One region of the Klebsiella sp. PK01 genome, then DNA from elsewhere that is predicted to be linked to it. Evidence: predicted binding sites of a transcription regulator. Region 1 holds the regulator's gene; each other region holds the start of a gene.
The links. Region 1 encodes CRP, which controls carbon source genes, mostly activating them, when cyclic AMP is high. Its sites were predicted from a motif close to ATGTGANNNNNNTCACAT; they were not measured.

Region 1 (3,167 bases):
TGAACCTGCATGCCGCGGAGGTCGAAGGGGATAGCTTCCATCGCTATACTCGCCCGGAAATGGACATGGCGATCCGCAAGGCGCGCGATCAGGGCAAACACATCAGCTACTTTGGCCCGGAAGCCAATGACTTCAGCCTGCTTGAACGCACCTTTTTAGAGTACGGCGAATTCGGCAAGGGCCAGTCGCGCAAATACCTCCATACCTACGATGAAGCGGTTCCCTGGAATCAGGTTCCCGGCACCTTTACCCCATGGCAACCGCTGCCTGAACCGACCGACGTGTTGTTTTATGAAGGGCTGCACGGCGGCGTGGTGACGCCGCAGCATGACGTGGCGAAACATGTCGACCTGCTGGTCGGCGTGGTGCCGATCGTCAACCTTGAATGGATCCAGAAGCTCATTCGCGATACCAGCGAACGCGGCCATTCGCGCGAAGCGGTGATGGACTCGGTGGTGCGTTCGATGGAAGACTATATCAATTTCATCACCCCGCAGTTCTCACGCACCCATATCAACTTCCAGCGTGTGCCGACGGTCGATACCTCGAATCCGTTTGCCGCCAAAGGCATTCCATCGCTCGACGAAAGCTTCGTGGTGATTCACTTTCGCAATTTGCAGGGGATTGATTACCCCTGGCTGTTGGCGATGCTACAGGGGTCGTTTATCTCGCATATGAACACCCTGGTGGTGCCAGGCGGTAAGATGGGGCTGGCGATGGAGCTCATTATGGCGCCGCTGGTCGAGCGCTTGATGGAAGGCAAAACCATTAGTTAAGGGCAAAATAAAACCCCGGTCGCCGTGCTGCCGGGGTTAGTGTCCCGCTACGTCAATTCGTCTCAGGCTTCGATCACTTCGTAAGAGTGGGTGATGTTGACGGCCTTTTCCAGCATCAGCGCCACCGAGCAGTACTTCTCCGCGGATAAATCCACCGCACGGGACACCGCCGCATCCTTCAGCTCTTTACCGGTGACGATAAAGTGCAGATTGATATGGGTGAACAGGCGCGGCGCCTCTTCACGGCGTTCAGAGGTCAGCTTCACTTCGCAGTTGGTGACGTTTTGACGCCCTTTTTGCAGGATAGACACCACGTCAATTGCGCTACAGCCGCCCGCCGCCATCAGCACCATTTCCATCGGGCTGGGCGCTTTGTCCCCGGAGTTGCCATCCATTAAAATCTGGTGGCCGGAGGCCGACTCACCGATGAAGGTTAGACCTTCCACCCATTTCACACGCGCTTGCATAAAATTTAACTCCGCTGTTGCAATTTTCCTGACAGATTACGCGCACATAACAAATCTCGCAACGGAAGGCGACCTGGGTCATGCTGAAGCGAGACACCAGGAGACATGCGGTGAAAGCTATGCTAAAACAGTCTGGATGCTACAGTAATACATTGATGTACCGCATGTATGCTGAGGAGTTCACATTACAGGCTGCATAAATTGAGCAGCCAGCTTCCCAGGCATAGGGAAAAATACGATTGCATGCCCGGATGCCGTGTAGTGTCGGCGTCCGGAGATAGCTTATAACAGAGGATAACCGCGCATGGTGCTTGGCAAACCGCAAACAGACCCTACCCTTGAATGGTTCTTGTCTCATTGCCACATTCATAAGTACCCATCAAAGAGCACGCTGATTCACCAGGGTGAGAAAGCGGAAACGCTTTACTACATCGTAAAAGGCTCCGTGGCTGTACTCATCAAGGATGAAGAAGGTAAAGAGATGATCCTCTCTTACCTCAACCAGGGCGATTTCATCGGTGAATTAGGCCTGTTTGAAGAAGGTCAGGAACGTAGTGCCTGGGTACGTGCGAAAACCGCATGTGAAGTGGCCGAGATCTCTTACAAAAAATTCCGTCAGTTAATCCAGGTGAACCCGGACATCCTGATGCGCCTCTCTTCGCAGATGGCGCGTCGTCTGCAGGTCACTTCCGAGAAAGTCGGTAACCTTGCTTTCCTCGACGTGACGGGCCGTATCGCTCAGACCTTACTGAATCTGGCGAAACAGCCTGATGCCATGACCCACCCGGACGGGATGCAGATCAAAATCACCCGCCAGGAAATTGGCCAGATCGTCGGCTGTTCTCGTGAGACGGTTGGCCGTATTCTGAAGATGCTGGAAGATCAAAATCTGATCTCCGCACACGGTAAAACTATCGTCGTCTACGGTACCCGTTAAGTCGCTAAACGGCGTATTGCTCCGCGCAGTACGCCGTTTTTGTTTCTCCCATGTGGCGCAGGCTGATTTACCACCCGGAAGTCAACTACGCACTGCGGCAAACGCTGGTGCTGTGTCTACCTGTGGCCATCGGGCTTCTGCTCGGCCATCTGCAGCAAGGGTTGCTGTTCTCGTTAGTTCCCGCCTGTTGCAATATCGCCGGTCTCGACACCCCGCATAAACGCTTTTTCAAACGCCTGATCGTTGGCGGCTGCCTGTTTGCCGGCAGCAGCCTGATTGTGCAATTGCTTCTGGCGCGGGACATCCCGTTGCCGCTTATCCTCAGCGCGCTGGCGCTGATTCTCGGCGTGACGGCGGAAATCAGTTCGCTGCACGCTCGCCTGTTGCCGGCATCGCTTATCGCCGCCATTTTTACCTTAAGCCTGGCCGGCAATATGCCCATCTGGGAGCCGCTGCTTATCTATGCGCTGGGAACCTTGTGGTACGGACTCTTTAACTGGTTCTGGTTTTGGCTCTGGCGGGAGCAGCCGCTGCGCGAGTCGTTAAGCCTGCTTTACCGCGAACTGGCTAATTATTGCGAGGCCAAATATAGCCTCCTGACGCAGCACACTGACCCGACGACCTCCCTGCCGCCGCTGCTTACCCGCCAGCAGAAGGTGGTCGATTTAATTACCCAATGCTACCAGCAGATGCATATGTTAGCCGCCAACCAGCGTAGCGATCATAAGCGCCTGCTGCGCGCGTTCCAGGTTGGGCTGGATCTGCAGGAACATATTTCAGTGAGCCTGCACCAGCCGGAAGAGGTACAAAAACTGGTGGAGCGCAGCCATGCGGAAGCGGTTATCCGCTGGAACGCGCAGACCGTCGCCGCGCGTCTGCGGGTGCTGGCGGATGATATTCTCTACCACCGCTACCCGCGTCGCTTCCAGATGGATAAGCAAATCGGCGCGCTGGAAAAAATCGCTTATCAGCATCCCGATAACCCGG
Region 2 (3,167 bases), on a different contig from region 1:
ATACGCAGTTTCATGACCAGGTGGTCAACCATTTCCTGCGCGTCTTGCTCGGTGATTTTACCCGCCTGCAGGTCACGTTCGATGTAGATATCCAGGAAGCTGGAAGTACGACCGAAGGACATTGCCGCGCCGTTCTGAGATTTAACGGCGGCCAGGTAACCGAAGTAGGTCCACTGAATAGCTTCCTGAGCGGTAGTCGCCGGACCGGAGATGTCGTAGCCATATTTAGCCGCCATCTCTTTGATCTGACCCAGCGCGCGATGCTGTTCAGCAATTTCTTCACGCAGACGGATGGTTGCTTCCAGATCTTCGCCGCTTTCCAGTTTCGCCTGCAGCGAGTTGAACTGGGCGAATTTGTCTTTCATCAGGAAGTCGATACCGTACAGCGCAACGCGACGATAGTCACCGATGATACGACCACGGCCGTAAGCATCCGGCAGACCGGTCAGTACGCCGGATTTACGGCAGCGCAGGATGTCCGGGGTATATACGTCGAAAACGCCCTGGTTGTGAGTTTTACGGTACTCGGTGAAGATTTTTTTCAGCATCGGGTCCAGTTCGCGATTGTACGCTTTGCAGGAACCTTCAACCATTTTGATACCGCCGAACGGGATAATCGCACGTTTCAGCGGGGCTTCAGTTTGCAGACCAACGATTTTCTCGAGCGCTTTCTCGATGTAGCCCGCGTCGTGAGAAGTGATGGTGGATGCGAGGGAAGTGTCGAAATCAACAGGCGCGTGAGTGCGGTTTTCCTGTTTAACGCCTTCCATTACGCTGTCCCACAGCTTGGTGGTCGCATCAGTTGCGCCAGCCAGGAAGGATTCGTCACCTTCATATGGGGTGTAGTTTTTCTGGATAAAGTCACGTACGTTGACTTCGTTCTGCCAGTCACCTTTCGCAAAACCTTCCCAGGCTGTGGCTAACTTTTCATTAAGCTCGGACATGTAACACCTACCTTCTTAAGTGGATTTTTTATTTACTGCCTGAGACAACCATTAATGATGATCGTCGCCACGCAGGTAAATGACCCAGTATGTCAACCCAACCAACAAACCACCGCCGATGATGTTTCCGATAGTGACTGGAATCAGGTTATCAGTGATGAAGTTCATAACGGTTAAGTGAGAAAAACTCTCCGGAGTTGAACCGATAGCGGTCCAGAATTCCGGGCTTGCAAAGTTGCGAATTACGATACCCATCGGGATCATAAACATATTAGCGATGCTGTGTTCAAAGCCGCTGGCGACAAACATCGCAACCGGCAACACCATGATCATCGCTTTGTCCATCAGGCTGCGGCCGGAGTAGCTCATCCAGACTGCCAGACACACCATCAGGTTAGCCAGGATACCCAGGCAGACGGCTTCAATAAACGTGTGGTGCATTTTGTGGTCTGCAGTTTGCAGAACATTTAAGCCCCAGCCGCCGTTGGCAGTCATATATTCGCCTGATAACCACATTAACAGTACAAACAGCAGCGCGCCGATCAGGTTTCCAACATAGACGTTAAGCCAGTTTTTTGCCAGCTGACCCCAGGTAATACGCCCGCTGGCTTTCGCCACGACGATCAGTACGGTCGAGGTGAAAAGGTCAGCACCGCAGATGACGCAAAGAATCAGACCTAGTGAGAAGCATACCCCGCCGATAAGTTTGGCAATCCCGAAAGGCATTGCGGCAGTACCGGTGGTCGCCGTGATATAAAACACAAAAGCGATGGAGATGAAGACACCTGCGGTAATCGCCAGATAAAACGTCTTCAGCGGATGTTTCGTCGCTTTATAGACACCTGCTTCTTCGGCGACTTTCGCCATCGCGGCAGGGAGTAAAAGATCAAAAGGGTTGTCAGCTTTCACACTAACTCTCTCTTTATATAAGTTGGCGGTGTGATACTAACAAAGCATTATAGAAGGGAATTTGATGTAGATCATATCCTACCGGAGTCATAGGCCCATTTTGCGTGTGGAATTAGCCTGTTGTGGCTTTATCTTTTTGATTTTTAATGAAAAACTAAATTTTAATATTTGCAAATAATGTTGAAAATTTCCATGAGTGACCATTGTTTACGGTTAATTAAAATGGAGTATTTTTATTAAAATTAACAATCTAAATATCATCAATGTTTGGATTTTACTTATAGTTAACTTTGCACCTACAAAATGGCGTGGTTTTGGAGCAAATCATAAAAAAACGGAGCCGCTGGCGGCCCCGTAACGTTATGGTTTACCCCTAATGGGTTATTTGGCCCAGAAGGCCGCTTTTGCCCGCTGCAGCTTTTCGTAGGCCTTCAGTAAAGACTGATGTGCCGGGAAAGCGCGCAGATCGTTATCGACCGCCTGAAGGCCATAGAATGGCGCCTCTCCGCTCAGGGCGGCGCTAGCGGCTTCCACAGCATCCGCGCCATACATACGGATGAAGGCATTCAGGTACTGCAGCGGCTGGCGCTCTTCTTCCTGGCTAAGCAACAGCAGCGTTTGCAGGCAGCGATAATAGTTGGCGCGCTCAGGGCTGAAGATGGAGGCATTGAATTCCATGGTCCACTCTGTCCAAATCAACGCCTGTTCAAGGTCGCCGCCGGCCAAGGCCAGCATCGCTTTCAGCTCGCCGATACGCAGGGTATACCAGCCATTGTCTTTGCCGGTTGCCAGGCCTAATAGTTCGCGGACGCGCGTGAAATCATCAAGTCCTTCATCGTCCATTTGCTCGATGAGCGCCAGATAATCTTCTTTTTCCCACTCGCTACCCGGCAGGGAGAGAATAGTGTCGCGCAGGTGTGCGCCCATGCTGTTATTAGCGAGCCACAGGTCTTCCGCCGGATAAATATCGGACATCCCCGGAACGATGATCCGGCAGGCGTAGACGCTCAGATGTTCGTAGTCGGCGATATAGACTTCTTTATCTTCGGCTTTGAAGATAGCCATCAGGGTGGCGAACTCTTCTTCAGTGGTGCCGGAGAAATTCCAGTCAACGAACGGATAGTCGGCATCCTGTTTAAACATATCCCAGGAGATCAGGCCGCTGGAATCAATGAAGTGAGTTTCCAGGTTGGCGTGCTCGGCAACTTCTTCGTCATCAAAGGTCGGAGGGGTAAAGACGTCGAGATCTTTCAGACTGCGGCCTTGTAGCAGTTCGGTAACAGTACGCTCCAGCGCCACGCCGAAATCCGGATG
Region 3 (3,167 bases), on a different contig from region 1:
ACCCAGCGCGATGCGATAAGCATCTTTAAAGCCTTCATCTTTATAGAACAGCGTCTGACCATTGCTGCCGGTGGCCTTCAGCTCCTGGAACTGGCTCCAGCTGGTGTAGGTCAGGCTATAGTGCACTGCCCACTGCGGCGCGACGCGGTTATAACCCGACAGCTCCCACATTTCTGGCAGATTGAGAGTCAGCGCGCCGTTAGTGGTACGGCCATCGGTACCGGCCGGTAGACCGAAGTTGCCGAGGATCTGGTTATACGCGGACGGCAGATCGCTCTTATAGTTGCCATCAAAGTCGATTTTAACTTCAGAGCGGTAGGTGAAACCGTAGCGGTTGTTTTTGTCCAGCTCATACAGGATACCGGCGTTCCAGCCGAAGCCCCATTCGTTGCCGTTCAAATGCGCAATCTGAGTGTCTGCAGGGATCTGGGAGACCCGGCCCGCTAGCGCTGGAGGCAGCTTGCCGGAACCGGCAACGATTTGTCCTAAATCACCTGCGTAGCGTTCGATTTTCGCTTTCGCATACACCGCATCAAACCCTAAACCAAAGCTCCAGTTGCTGTTCAGGCGATAGGCGCCGCTTAAATTGAGGTTAACGGTGGTGAGATCGGTTTTGCCACCCATACTGCCGGCAGCATAGTCATCAGCAAACTCAGTCGCGAGACCATAGTTAGAGGTAATAGATGCGCCCCAACCAAACTGCTCGTTTATTGGCGAAACAAAGTGGAAGTTTGGTACCCATGCCGTTGGGGCAATATTGTCTGCATTCAGACTTTTACCGGTAGGCGAGGTACCAGAAACATTAACGTCCGGGTCGACGAAGACGGCGCCTGCCGACATCGTCGGGCGGTCAAACATCATGATTAACGCGGGGTTACGGCTGGCGTTGCCCGCATCGTCAGCGATTGCCCCTTCACCGGAATAGGCACGACCAAGACCGGAAGAGGAGAATTCATTTAACTGGAATCCTGCGGACCAGGCTTGGGTTGAAACAAGTGCTACAGCCACTGCAAGGGCAGATTGGGTAAAGCGGGTTTTCTGGCTCATGCCCATAACCTCATTGAGTTATTTTTATTTAAACTATGTTACATGCCGTAACAGAAGCGCGAAGTGTAGGGTCTGCTTTACGACAGAGAAATCAGACCAGTGGCCTGAGTATAGGTCTGACCAGATGAGTTGTTGCAAGTTTGTTTATGAGATTTTTCAATTGTGATAACAGAAACGCGATCCAGCTGGCAAAATTGCCCCGGTGCGTCATGCCCAAAGTGGGGCATTTTTGTTTTGGATCATTTTTAAGTGTGATTTCTGTCACTTAACCGTTTTCTTGCTATTAACAACTGGAGGGCGGCCGGGGGCGGGCGTAAAATAGGCGCATTATTTGTCTGGCACCAAAGGTGCATATACAGAGGAAATCTACGATGAGTAAATGTAGCGCTGATGAAACCCCAGTTTGCTGCTGTATGGATGTTGGCACCATTGTGGACAACACCGACTGCACCGCCTCCTACAGCCGCGTGTTTGCCAACCGCGCTGAAGCGGAAGCGACGCTCGCCGCGCTGAGCGAAAAAGCCCGCAATGTTGAGTCTGAACCGTGCAAAATTAACTCGACGTTCACCGATGTTGACGGCGGCGTGCAGCTGAATATCGATTTTGTTTTTAGCTGCGAAGCGGAATCGCTGATCTTCCAGCTGGGGTTACGTTAATCCTCTCTCTTAACGCCTCTTTCCTGAGGCGTTATCTTTTCTATTCAATGTGTTTTGGCTCCCACTTTTTCTCTTCCCCGATTGGCTTAATGTAAAAAATTAGTTAAGACTAGTTATCAGGTCAGACCACTTGGTTTTATCGGTTAACAGGGGAGTGTTATGAGTCAGGCATTACCGCTTATCACCCGTCAGGGCGATCGCATTGCCATTGTCAGCGGTTTACGTACCCCATTTGCCCGTCAGGCGACGGCGTATCACGGCGTTCCGGCCGTTGATCTGGGTAAAATGGTCGTCGGCGAAATGCTGGCGCGCAGTGAAGTTCCCCCGGAAGTGATTGAACAGCTGGTCTTTGGCCAGGTTGTGCAGATGCCGGAAGCGCCTAATATTGCTCGTGAAATCGTGCTCGGTACCGGCATGAATGTGCATACCGACGCCTATAGTGTTAGTCGCGCCTGCGCCACCAGTTTTCAGGCGGTAGCCAATATTGCCGAAAGCCTGATGGCCGGCACGATCCGCGCGGGCATTGCCGGCGGCGCGGATTCCTCTTCCGTTCTCCCCATCGGCGTGAGTAAAAAACTGGCCCGCACCCTGGTGGATGCCAATAAAGCGCGTACCCTTGGTCAACGGCTAAAACTCTTTTCCCGCCTGCGCCTGCGCGATCTTTTACCGGTGCCGCCAGCTGTCGCGGAATACTCAACCGGCCTGCGGATGGGCGACACCGCTGAGCAGATGGCGAAAACCTGGGGCATCAGCCGTGAAGATCAGGACGCGCTGGCGCTGCGCTCGCATCAGCTTGCCGCCCGCGCCTGGGAAGAGGGCAAATTGGCCAGTGAAGTGATGACGGCCTATGTGCCGCCTTATCGCGAGCCGCTGGAACAGGACAACAATATTCGTAAAAATTCAACCCTCGCGGATTACCAGAAGTTACGTCCGGCGTTCGATCGTAAACACGGCAGCGTGACGGCAGCAAACAGTACGCCGCTTACCGACGGCGCCGCCGCGGTGATCATGATGACCGAATCCCGGGCCAAAGAGTTGGGGTTAACGCCGCTGGGCTATCTGCGTAGCTACGCTTTCACCGCTATTGATGTCTGGCAGGATATGCTGCTGGGCCCTGCGTGGGCGACTCCCCTGGCGCTCGACAGGGCCGGAATTACCCTTGCAGACCTCACGCTGATTGATATGCATGAGGCTTTCGCGGCGCAGACGTTGGCGAATTTACAATGTTTAGCCAGCAATCGTTTCGCCCGGGAAGTTCTGGGCCGCGCGCAGGCGACCGGGGAAGTCGATGCCAGCAAGTTCAATGTGCTGGGCGGCTCTATCGCTTACGGACACCCCTTTGCGGCGACCGGCGCGCGCATGATTACGCAGACCTTGCATGAACTCCGGCGCCGCGGCGGCGGATTTGGTCTGGTTACCGCCTGCGCGGCAGGGGGTTTAGGTTCAGCTATGGTTCTGGAGGCC
Region 4 (3,167 bases), on a different contig from region 1:
GGATAGACTTCGCCGCCTCTTCATCACTGATATCGCTGCGCTGGCTGAGAGTGATTTCGCGGATATCGGCGTTAAAGCTGTGCTCCTGTGGATCGCAATACCAGTTAGCTTTATAGGTACGTACAGCGTGTTTATTCCACTCGCTGGTAAATACGCACTGCCCGCCAATAGCTTCAAAGCCGTGGCGAATGCCGCCGATGCCGGCGAAGAGATCGATAAAACGAAACGCATAGTCGGGATGATGGCGCGGCGGAATCGGTAAAAGGCTCGCCAGATGCGCACACTCCGCGTTCGTCAACCTGCTCGCCGCACGGCTCACCGTCGCCACCCGTTTGAGTATCGCCGGGCTCCAGTGCTGATCGCCAACAGCAACCAGCTGTGCAACCAGGGTTTTGACATCATATATCGTCATCAGCTGGCGCAATAACGCCTGCGCGTGTTCCCCTGCCGGCTCAGACAGGAGCTTTTCTTTTGGTAAATTTTGCGGCATAACCTCAACCAGCACGGACAATTTTTGCAGAGAGTACCACAAATAGTCGCAACGGATTTAAACCGCAGGCGCAAAGCGGCGCAAAACCGCCTCATCCAACGACAGAGGGTTGCCGCGCAGTTCGGCGCTCAGCTTCGCCATAAATTGCACCAGAAATTGGGCATTATGCACCGCCAGCGCTCTCCCCTGCTCCGTTTGCATGGTCTCAGGCAGGCGTAGCAATTTACTCTGAAAATGGTCGAGGGCATATTTCTTGTCATCAAGATCGCGCTGGTCAGCAAAGGGGTCGTCAGCATCAAACAAAATAGTGTTCAACGCGCCGGAAACGGCAAAGACACGAGCCAGGCCAATCGCGCCCAGAGCCTCCAGACGATCTGCATCTTGCACAATTTTCGCCTCTACGCTTTGCGGTAATATAGCCGCACTAAAGCTATGCGCTTCAATAGCATGCATAACCGCAGGATAACGGTCGGCGGGAAAGTCGGGGAAAGCGCTTTGCAGGATAGACCGCGTTTTTTCTGCCGCCATCCGTGAGGACTGATGACGTTGAGGGTGATTTTTAGCCAGGCTGACAATATCGTGAAAGTAGCAGGCCGTCAGGATAACCAACTGGTCAGCGTCGCTATCGCCGACCAGTTGCTGCGCGGTACTCCAGACACGGCGAAAGTGAGATATATCATGAGCCGCATCTTCCTGCGCATGATGCGCATTTAACCAGTTTTCAAATCGTTGTTGCCATTCAGCTAATAACATGAGCTTTTCCTGATGCCTGGACCCGCTGTGAGCATAGCAACTTTAATCGTGCTGTTCATGTCCCTGAATTTGGGGACGCGTGTACCAGGCTATCGCCCCAAGGATGGACCCCACACCTCCCAGCACCAAGAAACCCAGTAGCGCGCCAATCCATTTGCCTGCCGTTGAACCCAATTCACCATCAATGCTGGCGCCGGGAATGCTTTGAATACGCCCCACTATCCACCAGTACCGCACCATCGCCCATACAAAGTAACCGCAAAAGGCGTAAAAAGCCCATAACGCCAGCTTTCCGCCGGGGCTCCGTTTCGCTTTAGTGTCCATTAAATCCTTCTCCATACTTCAACCACTGCGCATGATCTCCAATCACACAATTGTGATGCGCGTCACATTATACAATTATCGTGCTTATCTGGAAGCATGAGTATGGTGCTAAGCGCTTTCGGCCACCCGCGAACGCAGGATTGGGGCGCTCCCTATATACTATGGATGTGGTCATGTTTTTAAATAAGACGATTTGATGAAATGTAGCGCCATTAATTATAAAATAACATTATTCCAAATGTAATCTATCAATATATAACCTGTCATGCTTTATATTATTTACAGTGCAAATGTCATTTCAATGGGTAATTTAAAAAACATTAATATCAACAAGGAAAATAAAACACCAATAAACCACAGAAATATTAATCACCTAAAGAATAAAAAATACATATATTGAATATAAAATAAATATTTTGAAATATTTTAATATACTTTTATTACATTTTTTATTTAATTAAAAATGAACTTAAGCGGCTAGTATCAATTCGTCATTCCACAGGGAATTAGACAATTCATATTAATTATGATTAAAGGGAATACATAATGAAAAGAAAAGTATTGGCTATTATGCTGCCGGCGTTATTAGCAGCAGGCGCGGCGCACTCTGCGGAAATTTATAACAAAAACGGCAACAAGCTTGACCTCTACGGAAAAGTTGACGGTCTGCACTATTTCTCTGACGATGCTTCTGAAGATGGCGACCAAACCTACGCGCGTTTAGGCGTGAAAGGCGAAACGCAGATCAACGATCAGCTGACCGGCTACGGCCAGTGGGAATACAATATTCAGGCGAACACCACTGAAGGTGAAGGCGCTAACTCCTGGACCCGTCTGGGCTTCGCGGGTCTGAAATTTGCTGACTACGGTTCTCTGGACTACGGCCGTAACTACGGCGTTATCTATGATGTCGAAGCGTGGACCGACGTACTGCCGGAATTCGGCGGCGACAGCTACACCCAAACTGACGTCTTCATGCTTGGCCGTACCAACGGCGTGGCGACCTATCGTAACAGCGATTTCTTCGGCCTGGTTGATGGTCTGAGCTTTGCTCTGCAGTATCAGGGTAATAACGAAAACGCTGGCTCCGGCGAAGGCACCAATAACGGCGGTGATCGTAAACTGGCCCGTGAAAATGGCGACGGTTTCGGTATCTCCTCTTCCTACGATCTCGGCATGGGCATCAGCTTCGGCGCGGCGTATGCTTCTTCTGACCGTACCAACAATCAGGTGGCCGCAGCGGCCAACAGCGCTTACGCCGGCGGCGATAAAGCCGATGCCTGGACCGTGGGCGCGAAATACGATGCTAACAACATCTACCTGGCCGCAATGTACGCGGAAACCCGCAACATGACTTCCTTCGGTAAATCCACCAGCAATCTTGGCGGCGGTATTGCCAACAAGACGCAGAACTTCGAAGTTGTTGCCCAGTATCAGTTCGACGATTTCGGTTTACCGCTGCGTCCATCCGTCGCTTATCTGCAATCTAAAGGTAAAGACCTGTACAACAGCGGCGACAAAGACCTGGTTAAATACGTTGATGTGGGTATGACTTACTACTTCAACAAAAACATGTCCACCTACGTTGATTACAAAATCA

Region 2: focA (formate transporter FocA) is a predicted target of CRP. The motif match lies at 1,913-1,930, and genes of this name have one in related genera.
Region 3: AC22LX_RS08425 (YfcZ/YiiS family protein) is a predicted target of CRP. The motif match lies at 1,297-1,314, and genes of this name have one in related genera.
Region 4: drpB (cell division protein DrpB) is a predicted target of CRP. The motif match lies at 1,618-1,635, and genes of this name have one in related genera.

What each region holds. Positions count from the first base shown of each region.
Region 1 covers NZ_JBYEZM010000005.1:469,477-472,643, reverse strand. Annotated here, with positions in the region: gene AC22LX_RS18490 (phosphoribulokinase) at 1-776, shown strand, start outside; gene AC22LX_RS18485 (OsmC family protein) at 839-1,243, opposite strand; gene crp (cAMP-activated global transcriptional regulator CRP) at 1,548-2,180, shown strand; gene AC22LX_RS18475 (YccS/YhfK family putative transporter) at 2,231-3,167, shown strand, end outside.
Region 2 covers NZ_JBYEZM010000007.1:96,521-99,687, reverse strand. Annotated here, with positions in the region: gene pflB (formate C-acetyltransferase) at 1-944, opposite strand, end outside; gene focA (formate transporter FocA) at 996-1,853, opposite strand; gene ycaO (30S ribosomal protein S12 methylthiotransferase accessory factor YcaO) at 2,235-3,167, opposite strand, start outside.
Region 3 covers NZ_JBYEZM010000002.1:682,183-685,349, reverse strand. Annotated here, with positions in the region: gene fadL (long-chain fatty acid transporter FadL) at 1-1,047, opposite strand, end outside; gene AC22LX_RS08425 (YfcZ/YiiS family protein) at 1,419-1,703, shown strand; gene fadI (acetyl-CoA C-acyltransferase FadI) at 1,863-3,167, shown strand, end outside.
Region 4 covers NZ_JBYEZM010000002.1:328,249-331,415, forward strand. Annotated here, with positions in the region: gene AC22LX_RS06850 (DNA cytosine methyltransferase) at 1-490, opposite strand, end outside; gene AC22LX_RS06855 (phosphohydrolase) at 548-1,243, opposite strand; gene drpB (cell division protein DrpB) at 1,286-1,567, opposite strand; gene ompC (porin OmpC) at 2,114-3,167, shown strand, end outside.